3 regions of the Intestinimonas massiliensis (ex Afouda et al. 2020) genome follow, and region 3 is predicted to be linked to each of the others. Evidence: predicted binding sites of a transcription regulator. Region 3 holds the regulator's gene; each other region holds the start of a gene.
What was found. Region 3 encodes HrcA, which represses chaperone genes, less so after heat shock. Its sites were predicted from a motif close to TGTTAGCACTCNNNNNNNNNGAGTGCTAACA; they were not measured.
Positions count from the first base shown of each region.

Region 1 (7,656 bases), on a different contig from region 3:
TCTCCGGCGGCCAGGGGGCCGCGAGATGCTTGACCGGGAGACAGAGAGGCGGCGACTGAGGCAGCGGGAGAGGGGCGAAAAGGATGCACCAAAATGAACCTCACCATGCACCTCAAAAAGCGGTTTTAAGGCCCATGCACCTCAAATGAACCTCAATATTTTATGTTTTTCTTTGCTGTATTATATCAGACTTTATCAAAGGAAAAATCCCTGAAACCGTTGCGGTTCCAGGGATTTTTTGAAATATCAGCGCTTGGAGAACTGGGGAGCGCGGCGGGCGGCCTTCAGACCGTATTTCTTACGCTCCTTCATACGCGGATCGCGGGTGAGGAAGCCGGCGCTCTTGAGCGCAGGGCGGAATTCCTCGTTCATCTGGAGCAGAGCGCGGGCTACGCCGTGCCGGATGGCGCCGGCCTGGCCGCTGACGCCGCCGCCCACAACAGTGGCCACGATGTCCACCTTGCCGTTGGTATCGGTGGTATTCAGAGGCTGACGGACCACCATCTTCAGGGTGTCAAGGCCGAAATACTCGTCGATATCGCGGCCGTTGATGGTAATGGAGCCGGTCCCGTTGGGGAACAGGTGGACGCGGGCCACGGAGGACTTCCGACGGCCAGTGCCGTAATGATAGGGCTTCTTGCTCTTATACATGTTCGAAATTCCTCCTTAATTAACCCTGAGTCCAGGCTTCGGGCTTCTGGGCGGCGTGATTGTGCTCGGCGCCGCGGTAGATCTTCAGGCGGGTGAGGGAGTCCTTGGTGATGATGTTGCGGGGCATCATGCCACGGACGGCCAGCTTCATGGCCAGCTCAGGCTTGTCCTGCATCAGCAGGCGATACTTGGTCTCTTTCAGGCCGCCCACCCAGCCGGAGTGGGTGCGGTAATACTTCTGCTCCAGCTTCTTGCCGGTGAGCACGGCCTTCTCGGCGTTGACAATGATGACAAAGTCGCCGCAGTCGGCGTGCGGCGTATACTCGGGCTTGTGCTTGCCGCGGAGCAGGACGGCGGCGGTAGCGGCGGTCTTGCCCAGGGGCTTGCCAGCGGCGTCCAGAATGTACCACTTGCGCACGATGTTGCCCTTGTTGGCCATAAATGTGGACATGGTGTAACCTCCAATTTGTTTGATCTTCTATGTTATTTTGCTCTAAACATGATTGACGCTCCACTCTTTACGGGTGGAGCGTTTTGTATTATAATACCCAAGTTACAAGGTGTCAACCGCTTTTTTAAACTTTTTTTATTTAGAAAACGCAATCTCGTTTTTTCTCCTGTTATCTCGCGATATCTTTGATTTCCTAAATATCATTTTTCTTTTTTGAGGTGCTCCATGAACAAGGTTTTGAGCCACGTCCGCCGCTGTGTGGAGGATTACGACATGATTCAGTCCGGGGACCGGGTGGCCGTTGGCGTCTCCGGGGGAAAGGATTCCCTGACGCTGCTGGCGGCCCTGGCCAAGCTGCGGGAGTTCTATCCCAAGCCCTTCACGGTGGAGGCCATTACTTTGGACATGGGCCACGCCGACGGCCGGGAGAGCGCCGACTTCTCCCGGGTGGCGGACCTGTGCGCCCGGCTGAATGTGCCCTACACCCTGCTGCACACCGAAATCCACCACATCATCTTCGACCTGCGCCAGGAGAGCAACCCCTGCTCCCTGTGCGCCAAAATGCGGCGTGGCGCCCTCCACAACGCGCTCCAGGAGCGGGGCATCACCAAGATCGCCCTGGGCCATCATTACGACGACGCCGTGGAGACCTTTTTTCTCTCTCTGTTCTATGAGGGCCGCATCTCCTGCTTTCAGCCGGTAACCTACCTGGACCGGACGGGCATCACCCAGATTCGGCCTCTGCTCTACTGCGGGGAGGCCATGGTCCGCGGCGCGGCGGCCAGGGCCGGCCTGCCGGTGGTCTATAACCCCTGCCCCGCCAACGGCTGCACCAAGCGGCAGGAGATCAAGGAGCTGGTCAGGGACCTGGACCGGCAGTACCCCGGTCTGAAGAGCCGGGTGTTCGGGGCCATGCAGCGCCTGCCTCTGCCCGCATGGGGGCCGGTGGAGCACCGCCGCCTGCCCCTGCCCGACGGAGAATGACCAAACGGGCGCCCCCTTCTGGGAGGCGCCCGTTTTCATCTCCAGCAAAATCAGAAAGGCGCCGGCCCTCAGGCCAGCGCCCGTTCCTGCTTGCGCTTGAGTATCTCCAGCTTGCGGATCACATAGGGGGACTCGGTGACCACCTTTACCGGCTGGGTAAAGTCCAGCGTGAACAGTCCGATAAAAGACTTGGCATCTACACGGATGCGGTCGTCCATGGAGTGCAGGAAGACCTCTTCCTTGACGTCGCAGGCGATCTCCTGCAGGCGCTGGAGCTCGGCGACGGAATGAAACTTCATTTCGATCAACATAATTGGCATTACCTCCTTATCTGCTCCGAGTATAACACGCCGGGGCGGTCCGCGCAATTGTCACCTTATCCAAACTTCGAAGTGTCATATTCTTTCGTTTGAAGCTATTTTTTGTTTTGTTTATAGGACCCAGGCCCCATCTTCCCCAAATAGTCCCCTCCTTTGTCGAAAACAGGAGCGCCGCCCTCGGGCGGCGCTCCTGTTTTTGTTCACTTCATCAAACTGCACACCAGCTCGGTGTAGCGGGAGGGGTCCTCCAGAGGGAAGCCGGCGATGAGCAGCGCCTGGTCGTACAGGATCTCGGCATATGTGCCCGCCAGCTCCTTATCGCTGTCCAGGGCGGCCCGGAGCGCGGCAAAGGCGCCGGAATCCGGATTGAGCTCCAGCACCCGCTGGGCCTTCATAAATTTGGCCTGCTCGGGGTCCACCCGCTGGAAATACTTCTCCATCTCCAGGGTGACCGGGCCGTCGGAGGTCATGCACACCGGGGCGGATTTCAGGATCTTGGACACCCGGGCCTCCTTGATCCGGTCGCCCAGGGCCTCTTTGACGAAGTCCAGCACATCCTTATTCTCCTCGGCCTTCTTCTCGCTGGCCGCCTTCTCCTCGTCGCTCTCGGGCAGGGCGTCGTTGTCGTTGACGTTCTTGAAGGCCTTGCCGTCCAGCTCGGCCAGAGTATTCATGATGAACTCATCCACCTCGTCCGTGAGGTAGAGGATCTCATAGCCCTGATCCAGAATGCGCTCGGCCTGGGGCAGCTTGGCCGCCTTCTCCACGCTCTCGGCGCAGAGGTAGTAGACGTAGGGCTGGTCCTCGGCCATGCGCGCCTTGTATTCGGCCAGGGTGGTGTTCTTCCCCTCCCTGGAGGACCAGAACAGCAGCAGGTCCCTCAGCAGGTCCTTTTTGGCTCCGTACTCCCCCACCACGCCGTACTTGATCTGGCGGCCGAAGGCGGACCAGAACTTCTCATACTTCTCCCGGTCGTCCTTTTGGAGCTTCAGCAGTTCGGCCTTGATCTTCTTCTCCAGGTTGGCGGCGATGACCTTGAGCTGCCGGGTGTGCTGGAGCATTTCCCGGGAGATATTCAGGGAGAAGTCGGGGGAGTCCACCACGCCCCGGACGAAGGAGAAGCAGTCGGGCACCAGGTCGGCGCACTTGTCCATGATGAGCACGCCGGAGGAGTAAAGCTGCAGGCCTTTCTGATACTCCCGGGTGTAAAAGTCAAAGGGGGCCCGGGCGGGAAGATAGAGCAGAGCCTTATACTCCACCATGCCCTCGGCGGAGGTGTGGATCACCGCCAGGGGGTCCTCCCAATCTCCGAACTTCTCCTTGTAGAACTGGTTGTAGTCCTCGTCCTTCAGCTCGCTCTTGGGCCTCTGCCACAGGGGCACCATGGAGTTGAGGGTCTCCCACTCCTTCACAGTCTCATACTCGGGCCGGTAGTCCTCCGGCGCGTCCTCCGGCTTGGGCTTCTGATGGGAGTGCTCCATCTCCATGACGATGGGATAGTGGATATAGTCGGAGTATTTCTTCACCAGCTCGTCCAGCCGGTAGGTCTCCAGATAGGGGTCGTAGTCGTCGTCCTCGGTGTTGTCCTTGATGTGCAGGGTGATGTCGGTGCCCACGGTCGGTTTTTCACAGGCGGTGAGGGTGTAGCCGTCCGCACCGGCGGACTCCCACTTCCACGCCTCGTCCGAGCCGTAGGCCCTGGAGACCACCGTCACCCGGTCGGCCACCATGAAGGCGGAATAGAAGCCCACGCCGAACTGGCCGATGATGTCGGTCTTGTCCCCCTCGTCCTTCTGGGCCAGCTCCTGCTTAAACTGGAGAGAGCCGCTGCGGGCGATGGTGCCCAGGTTGGCCTCCAGCTCCTCCTTGGTCATGCCGATGCCGTTGTCGGAGATGGTGAGGGTACGCTGCTCCTTGTCAGGGACCAGCGTAATTTTGAAGTCTCCCCGGTCCAGACCCACCTGATCGTCGGTGAGGGCCTTGTAGGCCAGCTTGTCCACCGCGTCGCTGGCGTTGGAGATGAGCTCCCGGAGGAAAATCTCCTTGTGGGTGTAGATGGAGTTGATCATCAGGTCCAGCAGCCGCTTTGATTCCGCCTTGAATTGTTTTTTTACCATGGTGCACGCCTCCGTATATATGAATCTCCTTATAAACATAGCGTTAGCACTCATTATCCAAGAGTGCTAACGCTATCATAATACTTAGGATACGATTTTTCAAGAGGGTTCAAAAAATATTTACAATTTGACCTACTCCGCCAGGGTGACGGAAAAGGTCTGCCGGAATGTCTGCGTCTCCCCCTCCACAGGCCACAGGTAGTCTCCCACCGTCTCGTAGCCCGTATAGTCCGCCTGATTGGTCACCGTCAGACCATAGCAGGTAAAGCTGTAGTCCTCATGGGCCGGCCCCATCTGCTCCAGCGCCTCCATGGCCGCCCGACGCCAGTTGAACAGCCCCACCTCCGACCGGGCGCACAGCAGCGCGAGCACCGTGGCAGCCGGCCGGCTGCCGGAGCCGAACGGCAGCTCCGGCGCACGCTCCTGAAAGGAAACGGCGGTCAGCACGCCGTCGGACAGGGTGTAGTCAAACGCAGGGGGCGACCTGCCTCCGGTCCAATCCAAAACGATCGCGTTTTCAGCCCCATTCTCCTGCCAGGTCCCGGATACGTCCAGTTGGTAGCCCGCCTCTCCAAAATACCGCCCATACACATCGTTGTAGTTGCGGGCAAATCCCGCCACCGTCAGGGGGCCCCGCACCGGCGGTACCAACAGATACAGACCGACCAGCACACCCAAACCCATCACGGCCCCGTAAGCCGCCGCAAGGCCCAGGCAGCGCAGCGCCCGCAGGTCCCGGATGGTGTAGGCCTGCTCTTCCTCCCAGGGCAGAGGCTCCCCGGCGTCGCAGGCCCTGTAGCACTTGTAATTGCGATAGAGATTGTAGAGGGGGATGCCATAGCCCTCACCGCGGCAAAACACCCCGGCCAGCCGGGCGGCAGCCTGCGAGAAGCTCAGCTTGCCGCCTTCGGCGTTTCGGACCGTCAGACCGAGGACCCACTTGCCCGGCGTATAGCCCCAGGTGCTCAGCAGCAGGGGCTCCAGCACGAACTGCACCGCCCAGGTCAGATAGCTCATCAGCAGCGTCCACAACAGTCCGTCTCCCGCCTGGAAGCGAAACCCCAGCGCCAGGACGGCGTTCAGCAGCAGGCGGCACAGTCCGAAGTCCAGGCTACGGGCAAAAAACCGCCGCCAGGGATGGCTGACCGTGGGCAGGGCATCGGCCTCCACGCTCTGGAACCGGGCGCCGCCCCGCTCCAGCCGCTCCATCTCCTCCAGATACCGGACCGCGTCCAGATCCCGGTAACTCACCTGGTCCGCCTCCATCCGGCGGCACAGCGTCCGGGCGGCCTCCAGATCCGACGCCCGCCGCCGGAGGTCCTCCTCCTGAGCCGCCAAAAGAGCGGTCAGTTCCTTTCCGCCCTGCTGGAGCGCCCGGATGTCCTCCACCGGGACCTGGAGCTGCCGCAGCAGTTTGATCTTCCGCAGGGTCTCCAGGTCATCCGGGGTGTAGTCCCGGTAACCATTCTCCAGCCGGAGCGGAGAAAGCAGCCCCTCCTTTTCGTAGAACCGGATGTTGGCCCGGCTCATGCCCAGAGCCTGTTCCAATTCCTTGACCGTCATGGAATCCCTCCTTTTGAGGGCATTGTAAAGGATAAAGCAACTTTACAGTCAAGCCCTTTCCCTCAATTTTTCAGCATTTCCTCCACCAGCTCCACCGCCAGGAACACCATCCGGTCGCAATGCTCCTTTTTCTCCTCCCCGCGCTCTTTGGCGCATTTGAGCAGTTCGGCGCAGTCCAGATACTGGGACCCCTCCCGAAAAGCCCGCTGGAAGGCCTGCGCGTCCTGACTGCCGCTCTTTCCCATGAGGCCCAGGGCCATCAGCCCCCCGGTCACCGCCCCGCACACCGAGCCGCGCCGCATCCCGGAGCCAAAATGCTCGGCCAGCTTCAAAACGGCCTCCTCGTCCAGCCCCAGCTCCTCGGCGAAGGGCAGCACCACCGACTGGCAGCAGTTGTAGTGCCGGGCGGTGTCGGCCCGAAGCTCCCGGGCCCGTTCCAACTTAGTCATGACAGAATTCCTCCTTTTCCCGTTCAAAAATCAGATCCAGGTTGCACAGCACCCCGCTGCCGCTGATGTGGGTGGGGATACAGCCGGCGTACCGCCAGCCCTGGGCGGCGTGCTGGTCGATGATCGCCCGGTGCTCCTGGAACTTGGCGGCGGCCACGCCGTCGGACAGCAGGTTTACGTATTTGTACTCGTACATATCCGGTCTCCTCTCAATTGAACATATCGGGATTTTCCTCGAACAGCCGCCGCACCTTCTCCAGTAAAGGCCGGTGCTCCGGACGGGACAGATCCGGGTCGGCGGAGAGCAGCGCCGCCGCGGCGTCCCGGGCCTCCTTGAGCACCCGGGTGTCGGTGTTCAGGTCGGCCATGCGCAGCGCGGGCAGGCCGTGCTGTCGGCGGCCGAAAAAGTCGCCGGGCCCGCGGAGCTTCAGGTCCTCCTCGGCGATCCGGAAGCCGTCGGCGGTGTCCACCAGCACCTTGAGCCGGGCCCGGGTCTCCGGGCTGCGGTTGTCGCTGACCAGCACGCACCAGGACTGGTGCTCCCCCCGGCCCACCCGGCCCCGGAGCTGGTGGAGCTGGCTCAGGCCGTAACGGTCGGCGTTTTCCACGATCATCAGCGTGGCGTTGGCCACGTCCACCCCCACCTCGACGACGGTGGTGGACACCAGGATATGGGTCTCCCCCCGGGCGAAGGCGGCCATGGCCGCCTCCTTGTCCTTCGCTTTCATCCTGCCGTGGACCAGCCCCACCCGCAGGTCGGGGAACACCTGCTTTTGCAGCCCTTCTGCGTACTCCACCACCCGCTTCAGATCGGCGGCGGCGCTCTCCGGGTCGGTCTCGATGGCGGGGCAGACGATGTAGGCCTGCCGCCCCTGGCGGATCTGCTCGCGGACAAAGCCGTACATCCGCTGCCGTTTGGATTCCCCCACCAGCACCGTTTTCACCGGAAGGCGGCCCGGCGGAAGCTGGTCGATGACCGACACGTCCAGGTCCCCGTAGATGATAAGGGCCAGGGTGCGGGGGATGGGGGTGGCCGACATGACCAGCACATGGGGGCGAATTTTTTTCTCGCCCTTGGCGGCCAAGGCCGCCCGCTGCTCCACTTCCCTACAGCGGCATGC
Region 1 is NZ_LN869529.1:1,723,309-1,730,964, forward strand. Features, by position in the region: gene rpsI (30S ribosomal protein S9) at 247-651, opposite strand; gene rplM (50S ribosomal protein L13) at 671-1,102, opposite strand; gene BN2154_RS12280 (tRNA lysidine(34) synthetase) at 1,328-2,086, shown strand; gene BN2154_RS12285 (hypothetical protein) at 2,155-2,397, opposite strand; gene htpG (molecular chaperone HtpG) at 2,607-4,523, opposite strand; gene BN2154_RS12295 (MerR family transcriptional regulator) at 4,656-6,086, opposite strand; gene BN2154_RS12300 (C-GCAxxG-C-C family protein) at 6,149-6,535, opposite strand; gene BN2154_RS12305 (DUF4177 domain-containing protein) at 6,528-6,731, opposite strand; gene BN2154_RS12310 (ATP-dependent DNA helicase RecG) at 6,745-7,656, opposite strand, start outside.
Region 1: a site for HrcA is predicted at 4,565-4,595, ahead of htpG (molecular chaperone HtpG). Genes of this name have one in related genera too.

Region 2 (7,656 bases), on a different contig from region 3:
CAGGAACAGGAAGGAGCCGATGGGCCGGTCAGGGTCCGCGATGCCGGCCCGGGAGCGCAGGATGGACTCGGCCACCAGGCGCACGGCCTCGTCCTGACCCACCACCCGCTGGTGGAGGATATCCTCCAGGTGGAGCAGCTTCTCCCGCTCGCCCTCCATAAGCCGGCTCACCGGGATGCCGGTCCACCGCTCGATGATGCGGGCGATCTCCTCCTCGGTGACCTTGTCCCGCAGCAGGGAGCGCTCCTTGCCCGCCTGGGCGATCTGCTCCTCGGCCTCCAGTTCCTTTTTCAGCTCCGGGATGCGGCCGTACTGCAGCTCGGCGGCCTTGTTCAGGTCGTACTCCCGCTGGGCCTTCTCCAGATCGGCGTTGGCCTGCTCCAGCTCCTCCCGGAGCTTCTGGACCTTGCCAATGGCGTTTTTCTCGTTCTCCCACTGGGCCTTTTTGGCGTTAAACTCGTCCCGCAGCTCGGCCAGCTCCTTCTGGAGCTCGGCCAGGTGCTCCCGGGACAGGGCGTCGTCCTCCTTCTTGAGGGCGGCCTCCTCGATCTGGAGCTGGATGATCTTCCGCTGGATGACGTCCAGCTCGGTGGGCATGGAGTCGATCTCGGTGCGGATCATGGCGCAGGCCTCGTCCACCAGGTCGATGGCCTTGTCGGGCAGGAAGCGGTCGGTGATATAGCGGTTGGACAGGGTGGCGGCGGCGATGATGGCCCCGTCGGTGATCTTCACACCGTGGAACACCTCGTAGCGCTCCTTTAAGCCCCGGAGGATGGCCACGGTGTCCTCCACCGTGGGCTCGCTGACCATGACGGGCTGGAACCGCCGCTCCAGAGCGGCGTCCTTTTCGATATACTGGCGGTACTCGTTGAGGGGGGGGGCGCCGATGCAGTGGAGCTCGCCCCGGGCCAGCATGGGCTTGAGGAGATTGCCCGCGTCCATGGCGCCCTCGGTCTTGCCGGCGCCCACGATGGTGTGCAGCTCGTCGATGAAGAGAAGAATCCGCCCCTCGGACTTCCTGACCTCACTCAGCACGGCCTTCAGCCGCTCCTCGAATTCGCCGCGGTATTTGGCCCCGGCGACGAGGGAGCCCATATCCAGGGCGAAGATGGTCTTGTCCTTCAGGCTTGCGGGCACGTCCCCCTTGACGATCCGCTGGGCCAGGCCCTCGGCGATGGCGGTCTTGCCCACGCCGGGCTCGCCGATGAGCACGGGGTTGTTCTTGGACTTCCGGCTCAGGATGCGGATGACGTTTCGGATCTCGTCGTCCCGGCCGATGACCGGGTCCAGCTTGTTCTGCCGGGCCCGCTCCACCAGGTCGGAGCCATACTTCTTCAGGGCGTCGTAGGTCTCCTCCGGGTTGTCGGAGGTCACCCTCTGGTTGCCCCGGACGGCGGTGAGGGCCTTCAGCACCCCCTCCCGGGTGATGTTGTAGGTGCGGTACAGGTCCTTCAGGGAGGAGTTGGCGGTATCCAGCAGGGCCAGGAACAGGTGCTCTACCGACACGTACTCGTCCTTCATGGACCCGGCGATGGACTCAGCGGTGCTGAGGGCCTTGTCCACATCCGGGGCAATGTAGATTTTTCCCGCCTCCCGGCCGCCCACGCTCACCCGGGGGAGCTTCTCCACCTCAGCCCGGACGGCGGCCTCAAAGCTGGGCACCGTCAGGCCCAGATTACCCAGAAGCTGGGGGATCAGGCCGTTTTCCTGCTTCAGCAGGGCGTAGAGCAGATGGGCCTGCTCGATCTGCTGGTTGCCGTACTCCTGCGCGATGGTCTGGGCGGACTGGACGGCCTCCAGGGATTTCTGTGTAAATTGATTCAGATTCATAGGTCTGTACGCTCCTTTCGTGGGGCGAAAAATTTGGGATAAAAAATGGGGCGCCGGCCGCGGGCCGGCGCCCCACGCTCTGGGGAACGGACTGTCAACGCTGGGGGGTTACTCAATGGCGATCCTGCGGGTCTCCGGCACGGCGGGGACGGTCTTGGGCAGGTTCAGGGTCAGGATGCCGTTGCTGTAGGCGGCGGTGATGCCGTTTTCGTCGATGCCCGTGACGTCGAAGCTGCGGCGGAAAGAGCCGTACCGGCGCTCCCGGCGGATATACTGGCCTTTCTCGTCCTTGTCCTCCTTCTCCTCCTTGTGCTGGGCGGAGATGGTCAGGATGCCGTCCTTCACATCCAGGGAGATGTCCTCCTTGTCAAAGCCGGGCAGCTCGGCTTCTAAAACGAACTTGTCGTCCGCATCCTTGATGTCGGTGCGGAAGGCGGGAAGATTGGCGCTGCTGTTGCCGAAGAACTTACGCTCAAAGTTGTCGAACACATCAAAGAAATTGTCCTCGTGACGCTCAAACGGAACCATACCAAACATAATGGAAAACTCCTTTCACAATACAAAAGACGATGTTAGCAATCAAATGATTCTTGTGCTAAAACCTGACGTTTTTCATGGCGACCATCCTCTTTCCGGGAATCAAACCCGCCTCCGGGCCATTCCCTTCTCTTTATTTCTGAGCTTAGTATAGTGTGATTCTGTGAACAAATATACAATAAATTATGTCCAGATTGTAAACTTAGCACTCTATACGTAAGAGTGCTAAGTTCGGATTACCTCTTTTCTTTTTTGCTTTGCCGTGCTACAATGTGGTCAATCTTTTCAGGACACGGAGGTCACAGCAATGAGCAATCTGCCGCAGGACCTGGTGCAGATGGGCACCAAACGAAACATCATGCGGGAAATCCGGGAATATGGACTGCTCCGCGCCCGGGAGGTCGGGGCGGAGAACGTGCTGGATTTCTCTCTGGGCAATCCCTCCGTGGCCCCTCCGGCCCAGGTGAACGACACCATCCGGGCCATCCTGGACTCGCCCGAGGGGGCCTCCATCCACGGCTATACCACCGCCCAGGGCGATTGGTCCGTCCGGCAGGCCCTGGCGGACTCCCTGTCCCGCCGCTTCGGCGGGAGCTACGGGCCCGGCGACCTGTACCTGACGGTGGGGGCGGCGGCGGCTCTGTGCTGCTGCTTCCGGGCCCTGGCCTGCCCCGGCGACGAGTTCGTCCTCTTCGCCCCCTTCTTCACCGAATATACCTACTTCGTCTCCGGCAACGGCGGCAAGCCGGTGGTGGTCCCCCCGGACTACGCCACCTTCCAGCCCGACCTGACCGCCTTCGAGTCCGCCGTCGGCCCCCGTACCAAGGGCGTGGTGGTCAACTCCCCCAACAACCCCTCCGGCGTGGTCTACTCCGCCGACACCCTCCGGGCCATCGCCGCCATCCTCCGGCGCAAGGCCGCCGCTTACGGCCACCCCATCTACCTCATCTCCGACGAGCCCTACCGGGAGATCGTCTTTGCCGGCTTCTCCGCCCCCTGGCTGCCCGATTTCTACGACGACACTCTGGTGTGCTATTCCTATTCCAAGTCCCTATCCCTGCCCGGTGAGCGCATCGGCTATATCCTGGTCCCCCCCGCCGCCGCGGAGCACGACGCGCTCTATGCCGCCGTCTGCGGGGCCGGCCGGGTGCTGGGCTACGTCAACGCCCCCAGCCTGTTCCAGCGGGTGGCCGCCGCCTGCGACGGGCTCACCGCCGACCTCACCGTCTACCAGACCAACCGGGACCTGCTCTACCACGGCCTGACCGGCATGGGCTACACCTGCATGGAGCCCGGCGGCACCTTCTACCTGCTGCTCCAGTCTCCCGAGCCCGACGCCGCCGCCTTCTGCCAGCGGGCCCGGGAGTACGACCTGCTCTTCCCCCCCACCGACGACTTCGCCTGCCCCGGCTGGTGCCGCATCGCCTTCTGCACCTCCACCAAAACGGTCCAAAGGGCCCTACCCGTCTTTGAACGGCTGGCCAAGGAATACGGACTGTCATAAAATAAGAAAAACAGAGCCGGACAGCAAGCTGTCCGGCTCTGTTCCTCCGTCTCAGGCGGTTTTCAGGCTCAGTCCGCTGCGGCGCAGCGCCGCCCGCAGGGCGATGCACAGGGGCGGGGCGGCGATGATGGCCACCGCGGCGTTGAAGATGGAGGCGGGGAACTTCAGAGGCAGGGCGGCCAGGGCCACCATGGGCTGGAGCCCCTCCACCAGGACGCCGTCGTAGGCCACGCTCTTGAAGAAGTAGAGGATGTAGTAGGCCACGCAACCCAGCACGGCCCCCAGCAGGCATCTGGGGTAGGCCAGCTTCTCGTCGTTGACATACCGGGCCACCACCAGGCCCGCCACCGTACCCATCAGACCCTTGGTGAGAAGGGTGATCCAGCACTCGGCGGCGTAGAGGGGGTTGGTTAGGTCATAGAGGGCGGAGCCCAGGCCGGAGGCCAAGCCGCCGATGGGGCCCAGCAGCAGGCCCGACAGGCAGCAGACGATGTTGGCCAGGGTGAAGGAGGTCCGGCCTCCGATGGCGATGGGCATGATGATGCGGGCATAGTTGCTGGCAAAGACCAACGCGGTCATCATCCCCAGGAAGGCCAGCTTCCGGGTGGTAAAACGCTGTTTCATAATGCACACTCCCTTGATCGTTTGGTTGCGTTTCTCTCTGCATGTTCCGTGGAAAGAAACCCGGTTGGGTTTCTTCATCGGACCTCATTATAGCAGAAACTGACTATAGTTCAAATGCCAGATTCAGAAAATTTGATAAGGTCAGTTTGGGCCATAGTGGACAGGACCGGCGGGGTGTGCTACAATAAAAACAATATGAATCGCTGACCGGGAGGGGGCGCGGAGAGCAATGGAACTGCAAAGGCTGAAAAAGATCGTGACGGCGGCGCTGATCACCTGGTCCTTTCTGGCCGTAGGCCTGTCAGCGGCTTGGTCTCTGGGGACTCCGGCGGTCCAAACCCTCCGCATCCCCGTCGAGAGCCTCTATTTGGAAGTGGGGGACACGGTGCATCTCCCGGTGGAGGGGACCACCGTCGACGGCAGTCCCGCCTCCGCCAAGGCTCTGGAGCAGCTAGAGCTGTGCTGGCATGCCGACTTCGACGACGGCGTCGCCGTGATTCACGCCACCGGGGCGCTGCACGCCTGCCGCCCCGGCCTGGGGAATGTGTGGGTGGAGAGCCGGGACGGGAGGCTCTCCGCCCGGCCCATTACGGTATACATTCAATAAAAAGAGACGGGGGAGGGCCGATGGCCCTCCCCCGTTTCAGGCTGTCGAAAAAACCTCCTGGAGAAGAGCCTCGCAGAGTTCCGTCGTCCGCAGACGGCGGAAGGAAAGGAAGCTCCGTCATTTTCGGCGACATGCGCGTCGGAAATGACACCTCTCATGACGGACAGGGCGACTTTTCTGCAAGAATCGAGTCCTGTCCGTCATGCATCTCTCTGTCGAAAAAGGCCAAAGGCCTTTTTCGACAAGCTGAGACGGGGGAGGGCCGATGGTCCTCCCCCGTTTTTTGTATCCGCTCAGTACCGGCCCATGTCGGCGGAACGGCCCTCCGTAACATCGGTCCCGAACTCGTAGTCCTTTCCAGGGAGGACGGCGTTGAGGGCGATGCCCGCAATGGCGGCGATGGCCAGCGCGGTCAGAGTGATGTGGGCCTCGCCCACCGCAAAGGTAATGCCGCCGGAGAAGCCCAGACCGCATACCAGGATGACGGCAGCGATGATCAGGTTGCGGGAGTTGGTAAAGTCCACCCGGTTCTCCACCACATTGCGCACGCCGATGGCGGAGATCATGCCGTACAGGATGAAGGACACGCCGCCGATGATGGCGGTGGGGATGGAGTTGACCAGGGCGGCAAAGGCGGGGGAGAAGGACAGCACCACGGCATAGAGCGCCGCCAGCCGGACCACCTTGGGGTCGTAGACCCGGGAGAGGACCAGCACGCCGGTGTTCTCGCCGTAGGTGGTGTTGGCCGGGCCGCCGAACAGGCCGGCCAGGGAGGTGGCGATGCCGTCGCCGATGAGGGTGCGGTGGAGGCCGGGATTCTCGATGAAATTTTCGCCCACGGTGGCGGAGATGGCGGACATGTCCCCGATATGCTCCATCATGGCGGCGATGGCGATGGGGGCCATGACCAGGATGGCGGTCAGGTCAAATTTGGCCACGCTGCCGCTGAATTCGGTGACAAAGGGCTGGAAGCCCAGGAGCTGGGCCTTGGTCACGGCGGAGAAGTCCATGAGGGGGACCAGCTCGCCGGCGGCGTTGACGGCGGTGGCGCCCATGGCGTTGGCGGCGAGGGCCACCAGGTAGGGGATCACCACGCCCAGCAGGATGGGGATGATCTTGATCATGCCCCTGCCCCAGATGTTGGCGACCACGATGACGGCGATGGACAGAATGGCCAGCCACCAGCAGGAGGAGGCGTTGGTGACGGCAGAGGGGGCCAGGGACAGGCCGATGAGGATGATCATGGGCCCGGTGACCACCGGCGGCAGGAAGCGCATGACCTTTTTGACGCCCACAGCCTTGATGACGGCGGCCAGCACCACATACAGCAGGCCGGCCACCACGATACCGCCGCAGGCATACTGGAGCTTCTCGCCCGCCTCCATAGCGGCGTACCGCCCGGCGTCCAGCTTGGCCATGGCCTGGAAGCCGCCCAGGTAGGCAAAGGAGGACCCCAGGAAAGCGGGGACCTTCAGCTTGGTACAGACATGGAAGAACAAGGTGCCGATCCCGGCGAAAAACAGGGTGGTCTGGATGGACAGAGGCAGGCCGTAGCTCTGGACCAGGATGGGGACCAGCACGGTGGCGCCGAACATGGCGAACATGTGCTGCAGGCCCAGGATCAGCATCTTGGGCAGGCCGAGCTGCCGGGCGTCGCGGATGGGTTCATTGGTGTTCATGTCGTCTCTCCTTCTCTCTTCTCTCTTGCGTCTGGCCCGCATTTGGGCAAAAAAAAGACAATCACCACGTGATTGTCAACAAAAACAAGGAGAAAGGGAGGAATCCGCCTCCCGCAGCAGTCGGTCGTTCGTCAGCAGCCCGAACACAAGCATCCTCTCCTTCCCCACATTTCGTTTTATGATACCAGAACCCACAGCCCAATGCAAGAGGGAATTTTTCTTTTTTGTGCTTTTGGCTCCGGGCCCTCCAGGCCGCACAAAAGGGGCCGTCCCCAGTTCCCTCCGGCTTGGCGGTTGTGTTGATTGACTTTTTTTCCGAGACTGGGTAGACTATAGGTAATTTTTATTCATTTTTATCCACTCTGTTTTGCAGGAAAGGACGGATCTGCCTTGAAACAGCCCTTTGTCACTCCGGATCAGCTCCGGGCCATCACCGCCCGCTACCCCACCCCCTTCCACCTCTACGACGAGAAGGGCATCCGGGAAACCGCCCGGAAGCTGCAGGCGGCCTTTGCCTGGACCCCCGGCTTCCGGGAGTATTTTGCCGTCAAGGCCCCCCCCCCCCCCGCCATTTTGAAGCTCCTCCGGGAGGAGGGCTGCGGCGTCGACTGCTCCTCCCTCACCGAGCTGATGCTCTCCGACCGCTGCGGGTTCACCGGCGGGGAGATCATGTTCTCCTCCAACGAGACTCCGGCGGAGGAGTTCCAACTGGCCGCCAAGCTGGGGGCCACCATCAACCTGGACGACTTCACTCTCATCGACGGCCTCCAGGACGCCATCGGCTATATCCCCGAAACCATCTCCTGCCGGTTCAACCCCGGCGGCGTATTCCAGTTGGGCGCCTCCAAGGAGGGCTTCCAGGTTATGGACACCCC
Region 2 is NZ_LN869529.1:1,868,378-1,876,033, forward strand. Features, by position in the region: gene clpB (ATP-dependent chaperone ClpB) at 1-1,830, opposite strand, end outside; gene BN2154_RS12990 (Hsp20/alpha crystallin family protein) at 1,939-2,367, opposite strand; gene BN2154_RS12995 (pyridoxal phosphate-dependent aminotransferase) at 2,675-3,871, shown strand; gene BN2154_RS13000 (ECF transporter S component) at 3,923-4,495, opposite strand; gene BN2154_RS13005 (hypothetical protein) at 4,725-5,102, shown strand; gene BN2154_RS13010 (uracil-xanthine permease family protein) at 5,396-6,781, opposite strand; gene BN2154_RS13015 (diaminopimelate decarboxylase) at 7,172-7,656, shown strand, end outside.
Region 2: a site for HrcA is predicted at 2,568-2,598, ahead of BN2154_RS12990 (Hsp20/alpha crystallin family protein). Genes of this name have one in related genera too.

Region 3 (7,656 bases):
GCTCTTCTTGGCGGGGATGGTGGTGTTGCGCTCGATGAGCTTGGTCATCACGCCGCCCATGGTCTCGATGCCCAGGGAAAGGGGGGTGACGTCCAGCAGCAGCAGGCCCTTCACGTCGCCCACCAGCACGCCGCCCTGCAGCGCCGCGCCCATAGCCACGCACTCGTCGGGGTTGATGCCCTTGAAGCCCTCTTTGCCGGTGAGCTTCTTCACCATGTCCTGCACAGCGGGGATACGGCTGGAGCCGCCCACCAGCAGGACCTTGGACAGCTCGCCGGAAGAGAGGCCGGCGTCGCCCATGGCCTGCTTGACGGGGCCGGCGGTGGCCTCCACCAGATGGGCAGTGAGCTGGTCAAACTTGGCCCGGGTCAGGGTCAGGTCCAGATGCTTGGGGCCGGTGGCGTCGGCGGTGATATAGGGCAGGTTGATGGCAGTGGAAGTGACGCCGGACAGCTCGATCTTGGCCTTTTCGGCGGCCTCCTTCAGGCGCTGCATGGCCACCTTGTCGCCGCTGAGGTCGATGCCGGTGTCCTTTTTGAATTCAGCGGCCATCCAGTCCATGACACACTTGTCGAAGTCGTCGCCGCCCAGGCGGTTGTTGCCGGCGGTGGCCAATACCTCGATAACGCCGTCGCCGATCTCCAGGATGGACACGTCGAAGGTGCCGCCGCCCAGGTCGTAGACCATGATCTTCTGGTCGGACTCCTTGTCGATGCCGTAGGCCAGGGCCGCGGCGGTGGGCTCGTTGATGATCCGCTTTACTTCCAGACCGGCGATGCGGCCGGCATCCTTGGTGGCCTGGCGCTGAGCGTCGGTGAAGTAGGCGGGGACGGTGATGACGGCCTCGGTGACGCTCTGACCCAGATAGGCCTCGGCGTCGGCCTTCAGCTTCTGGAGCACCATGGCGGAGATTTCCTGTGGGGTGTAGTTCTTGCCGTCAATGCTCACCTTAAAGCTAGAGCCCATCTCGCGCTTGATGGAGCTGATGGTCCGGTCGGGGTTGGTGATGGCCTGGCGCTTAGCCACCTGGCCCACCATGCGCTCGCCGTCCTTGGAGAAGGCCACCACGGACGGAGTGGTGCGGTTGCCTTCCGCGTTGGGGATGACGACGGCGTCGCCGCCCTCCATGACGGCCACGCAGGAGTTGGTGGTACCCAGGTCAATGCCGATGATCTTAGACATAATATATTCCTCCAATAATCAAGAAATTGGTTTTTACAAAAGAAATGCGGAGAAGCCGAAAACCGGGCGTTGGGGCGTGGCGGCCTGCCTCAGTTGGCTACCTTCACCATGGCGAACCGGATGACCTTGTCGCCCAGCTTGAAGCCAGCCTGGAACACATCCACGATGGTGTTCTCGCCAGCCGCTTCGTCCTCCACATGCATGACGGCGTTGTGGAGGTTGGGATCGAAGGACTCGCCCAGGGCGGGAATCTCCGAGATACCCAGCTTAGTCAGGATCTCCCGGAGCTGAGTCATGGTCATCTCTACGCCCTTTTTGAAGGCCTCGTCGGCGGTCTCCTGCTTCAGGGCCCGTTCCAGATTGTCGTAGACGGGAAGGAAGGCGGTGAGGGCGTCGGCCTTGGCGTCGGCGTAGATGCTCTCCTTTTCCTTCTGGCTGCGCTTGCGGAAGTTGTCGTACTCGGCGGCCAGCCGGAGGTACTGCTCCTCCTTGGCGGACAAGGAAGCTTTCAAATGCTCCAGCTCCTCCGGCAGCGGGTCCTGGGTTCCGGCGGCGGGCTCCTCCGGAACGATATCCTCCGGGACCTCGGCGCTCTCCGCGTGCTCTGACGCGGCCTGAGCGGCCTTCTGCTCCTGGTCTTTTTCACGTTTGCTCATGATGATTTTTCGGCCTCCTATCGGTCATCGTGCTCGGGGTCCTCCCCGGCGGGGGGAAGCCCGCCCTTGCCGAACATGCGGGAGAGACCCTCCGCAAAGTAGGAAAGACGGGCGGAAATCTTGGCGTAATCCATACGGGTGGGACCCACAACGCCCACGACGCCGCGCATGCCGTCGCCGATGTCGTAGCTGGCCATTACCACGCTGGTGTCCTTCAGGGCGTCCACCACGTTCTCCGGCCCGATGAGGATCTCCATAGGGTCCTTGTCGGGCATGGGGAAGCGGGCGGCGTCCCGGTCCTCGGACAGATAGGTCATCAGCGGCGCCGCCCGGTCCAGACTGTGGTACTCCGGGTGGGTCAAAAGGCTGGCAATGCCCGCCGTGTGGACGGTGCGCTGCTCCAGACTCTCCAGCACCTCCACGGCGAAGGAGACCACCAGAGAGATGAGGCCGTAGGCCTCGCCCGCCGCGTGGGAGGCCACCCGCATCAGCTCGGGGGTGATCTCGTCCAGCGTCAGACCGGTAAAGGTGGCGTTGAGAAGGGTGTTCAAAAGCTGGAGCTGAGCCTCCGACAGGTCGGAGGGCAGGCGCACCAGCCGGTTGCGTACCACGTTGGTGTCGGTCATGACCACAATGATGAAGGCGTCGCGGTCCACCATCAGCAGGTCGAAGCGCCGAATGGTGATCCGGTCGCCCCCGGCGGCCAGGGCAAAGGAGGGGTAGCGGGTGAGTTGGGAAATGATCCGCCCGGCCTGATCGATGACCTGGTCCAACTCCCGCATTTTCATGTGCAGCGCCTCATTGAGCCGCTTGGTCTCCTGCGCTGACAGGCGGTAGTCGGTCATCAGTTCATTGACGTAGATGCGGTAGCCCTTGGGAGAGGGGATGCGTCCTGCGGAGGTATGGGGCTGCTCCAGCAGGCCCAGGGCCTCCAGATCGGCCATCTCGTTGCGGATGGTGGCCGACGAGACGTTCAGTCCCGGCAGAGAGGCGATGGCCTTGGAGCCCACCGGCTCCGCCGTCTCAATGTAGTTTTCGATGATGGCGCGGAGGATTTTCTTCTTCCGGTCGCTCAGATCCATACCGCGCTCACCTTCTTTTTAAAATCGGAAGCGCCATCGCGCCTCTTTTAGCACTCATTATCCCTGAGTGCTAATGTAAATCTACCACCGCCCCGGGGAAAAGTCAATAGGAAGGTTGTAAATTAAATGTGAACGCTAAAAATGTTTGCAAAAGTGGGGCTGGATTGCCAAAACACCGCAGGGGCGCAGGGAAATTTTCGCAGGTGGCTGCCCGCATAGAACAAGGGAGATTTTCACATCCTTTTCCATAGAAGATGAACATGGAGGGAGATCCCGATGAAAAAATGCGCCGCGGCCCTGGTGGCCGCCGTTCTGCTGATCCTGCCCGCCGCCGCCGTCTCCGGTGGACCGGCGGTGGAAGCCGGTTCCGCCATCCTGATGGAGAAGGAGACCGGCACGGTGCTCTACGAAGCGAATGCCCACGACAAGCTGGAGCCCGCCAGCGTCACCAAGGTCATGACCCTGCTGCTGGTAATGGAGGCCATCGACGACGGGCGGCTCAAGATGGAGGATATGGTCACGGTTTCCGCCCAGGCGGCCTCCATGGGCGGCTCCCAGGTCTACCTGAAGGAGGGGGAGCAGATGACCGTCCATGATATGCTCAAGGCGGTGGCGGTGGTGTCGGGCAACGACGCCGCAGTGGCCCTGGCCGAGCACATTGCCGGCAGCGAGGAGGGTTTTGTGGAGCGGATGAACCGCCGGGCGGCGGAGCTGGGCATGGCCGATACTACCTTTATCAACTGCACCGGACTGCCCGCCGCCGGCCACCTGACCTCCGCCTACGACATCGCCGTCATGTCCCGGGCGCTCCTGGCCCACCCCGGCATCCGGGAGTTCACCACCATCTGGATGGACTCCGTCCGGGACGGCCAGTTCCAGCTCGCCAACACCAACAAGCTCATCCGGTTCTATGAAGGGGCCACCGGCCTCAAGACCGGCTTCACCGATTCCGCCCTCTACTGCCTGTCGGCCACCGCCGAGCGGGACGGCATGGAGCTCATTGCCGTGGTGATGAAGTGCCCTACCTCGGAAAAACGGTTTGAAGGCGCCAAGGCCCTCCTGAACTTCGGCTTCGCCAACTATACCCTCCTGGACGTCCACCCTGACCAGGCGCTGCCGCCGGTGGAGGTGGCCCTGGGCGAGTGCTCCACCGTCCAGCCCGTGCTGGCCCAGTCCGGCCGTATTCTGATCGACAAGGCCGAGCTCAACAACGTCACCACCGAGCTGCGCCTCACCGAGCGGGTGGAGGCCCCTGTGGAGGTCGGACAGAAGCTGGGAGAGATGGTGGTCTCGGTATCTGGTGTGGAGCAGCAGACCATCCCCATTGTGGCTGACCAGGCTGTGGAGCGCCTGACCATGCCCGGCATCTTTAAGCGATTCCTAGACATCCTGTTTATGGCCGGATAGCCCCGGGGCTTTGTCCCCCCATACGCCGCCGGCCGCCCGTTCCCTTTTACGGAATGGGCGGCCGGTTATTTTGTACGAATCCCTTTCTGGGACCTTACAGAAATTTTATAGGAAGGGTGGGGGCTAGACCTTGACTGACATCAAAAGGTGTTGTATAATTTATACAAATACCCGAAGAAAAAATTCCATCAATTAGTATCATTTACAACCAAGAGGAGGAACTGCTTCGGGTATTTGGATAATAATACCAAAGAAATGGGGAAGCCTTATGGAGCAGGAGCAGTGGACCGGGTCCGCCCCGGAGCTGGCACAACATATAAAGGAATACACCGACGGCCAGGCCATCCGGGCCTGGGAATACATGGGCGCCCACACAGCGGAGCGCGAGGGGCAGACGGGACATGTCTTCCGGGTCTGGGCGCCCCATGCGGCGGCCGTGTCGGTGGTGGGCGATTTCAACCAGTGGGTCCCCGGCTGCCACCCCTTGGAGCAGATGGAGGGGGGCGTCTGGGAGGGCTTTATCCCCGGGCTCCGGGAGTACGACCTCTACAAGTACGCCGTGGAGACGCCGGACGGCCGGATGCTGTTTAAGGCCGATCCTTACGCCTTTCACGCTGAGACCCGGCCCGGTACCGCCTCCAAGCTCTATGAACTGGGAGGCTATGAGTGGGGGGACAGGGGCTGGCTGGACTGGCGGAAGAAAAATCCAATCTACCAAAAGCCCCTCAACATCTATGAGGTCCACCTGGGGTCCTGGCGCCGGACGGGGGAGGGGGAGTTCCTCTCTTACCGGGACATAGCCGAGTACCTGGTGCCCTATGTCAAGGAGATGGGCTTCACCCACGTGGAGCTGATGCCCGTCACCGAGCACCCCCTGGATGACTCCTGGGGCTATCAGTGCACCGGCTACTTCGCTGCCACCAGCCGCTTCGGCACCCCTAAGGACTTCATGTATCTGGTGGACCAGCTCCATCAGGCCGGGGTGGGCGTCATTCTGGACTGGGTCCCGGCCCACTTCCCCAAGGACGCCTTCGGCCTGTACGAGTTCGACGGCCAGCCCTGCTACGAGTACACCGACATGCGCAAGGGGGAGCACGCCGACTGGGGCACCCGGGTGTTCGACTACGGCAAGAATGAGGTCCGCTCCTTCCTGTACTCCTCCGCCCTGTTCTGGCTGGAGATGTTCCACATCGACGGCCTGCGGGTGGACGCGGTGGCCTCCATGCTCTACCTGGACTACGGCCGCCAGGGGGGACAGTGGACCCCCAACATCCACGGCGGCAACGAGAATCTGGAGGCCGTGGACTTCATCCAGCAGCTCAACACCCGGATTTTCGGCCAGCACGACGACGTACTGATGATCGCCGAGGAGTCCACCGCCTGGCCCCTGGTGTCCCACCCGGTCAGCGAGGGCGGGCTGGGCTTCAACCTGAAATGGAACATGGGGTGGATGAACGACATCACCCACTATATGAAGATGGACCCCTATTTCCGGCAGTTCAACCATAAGGACATCACCTTCTCGCTGATGTACGCCTTTTCGGAGAACTTCATCTTACCCCTCTCCCATGACGAGGTGGTGCATATGAAGGGCTCTTTTCTCAACAAGATGCCGGGGACCTATGCCGAGCAGTTTGCCGGCGTGCGGGCGTTTTACGCCTACATGCTCACCCACCCGGGGAAGAAGCTGCTGATGATGGGCAGCGAGTTCGGCCAGTGGAACGAGTGGCATTTTGAGCAGTCCCTGGACTGGCACCTGCTGGCCAACGAGGAAAACCGGAAGACCCAGACCTTTTTCAAGGCGGCCAACGCCTTCTACCTGGAGCACAAAGAGCTGTGGGAGCTGGATTTCTCCTGGGAGGGCTTCGAGTGGATTCAGGCTGACGACAACCAGGCCGACACCGTGGCCTTCGTGCGCCGGGACAAGAAGGGCGGCGCTCTGGTGGTGGTGTGCAACTTCTCCCCGGTGGACCGGACGGGCTACCGCATCGGCGTACCTGCCGCGGGGCAGTATACCTGCATCTTCAATACCGACGACGAGGCATACGGCGGACAGGGCCGGGGGGACAAGGCTCCGGTAAAGAGCGAGTACGTTCCCTGCCACGGCCGTGGCCAGTCTCTCGTGCTCACGTTGCCGCCCATGAGCGCGGTGGTGTATCGCTGTACCCGGAAGTTCCCGCCCCGCCGGAAGAAGGCGGAGAGCCTTCCGGCCCGGAAGGACCCGGCAGACAAGCCGGCCATTCGGGAAAAGGCCCCCGCGCCGGCGGTGAAGAAACGGGCGGCCAAGCCCGCGGTGCGGGAGAAAAAAGCGCCCCCCGCCGTCCGGGAGCAGGCCGCCGCTCCGGCGGTCAGGACTCCGACGGCCAAGCCCGCGGTGCGGAAGCGCTCGCCTGTCCCGGCCGTCAAGCCGGAGAAGGACTCCTGAACCCAGCCCCCAGGGAATGGGAAGAACGATCTCCCCACTTCAACCAAGAGGTGATAGAATGAAGAAGACATGTGTGGCCATGCTCCTGGCGGGAGGCCAGGGCAGCCGGCTGAAGGCCCTCACCAGCAAGGTGGCCAAGCCAGCCGTCCCCTTCGGGGGCAAGTTCCGGATCATCGACTTTCCCCTGTCCAACTGTGTGAATTCCGGCATCGACACTGTCGGCGTCCTCACCCAGTATCAGCCCCTGGAACTCAACAGCTACATTGGAAACGGCCAGCCCTGGGACCTGGACCGTTCCGACGGTGGCGTCCACATCCTGCCCCCCTACGTCAAGGAGGGGGACAAGGGCACCTGGTACAAGGGGACGGCCAACGCCATCTACCAGAACATCGGCTTCATTTCCCTGTACGACCCCGACTATGTCCTGATCCTCTCCGGTGACCACGTCTATAAGATGGACTACGAGAAGATGCTGGAGCGGCACAAGGCGGCGGGGGCGGCCTGCACCATCTCGGTGATGGAGGTCCCCATGGAGGAGGCCCCCCGCTTCGGCATCATGAACGTGGACGAGCACGACATGATCTATGAATTTGAGGAGAAGCCCAAAAAGCCCAAGAGCAATCTGGCCTCCATGGGGATCTACATCTTTAGCTGGAAGCAGCTGCGTGAGTATCTGGTGGCCGACGAGGCCGACGAGAAGTCCTCCAACGACTTCGGCAAGAACATCATTCCCGCCATGCTGGCGGCGGGGGAGCGGATGGCCGCCTACCGATTTTCCGGCTACTGGAAGGACGTGGGCACCATTGATTCCCTGTGGGACGCCAACATGGATATGCTGGCGGTGGACAGCGGGGTGCAGCTTTTTGACCCCACGTGGCCCATCTACGCCCGCACGCCCACCAAG
Region 3 is NZ_LN869528.1:76,161-83,816, reverse strand. Features, by position in the region: gene dnaK (molecular chaperone DnaK) at 1-1,182, opposite strand, end outside; gene grpE (nucleotide exchange factor GrpE) at 1,272-1,838, opposite strand; gene hrcA (heat-inducible transcriptional repressor HrcA) at 1,856-2,920, opposite strand; gene BN2154_RS00480 (D-alanyl-D-alanine carboxypeptidase family protein) at 3,197-4,327, shown strand; gene glgB (1,4-alpha-glucan branching protein GlgB) at 4,596-6,752, shown strand; gene BN2154_RS00470 (glucose-1-phosphate adenylyltransferase) at 6,811-7,656, shown strand, end outside.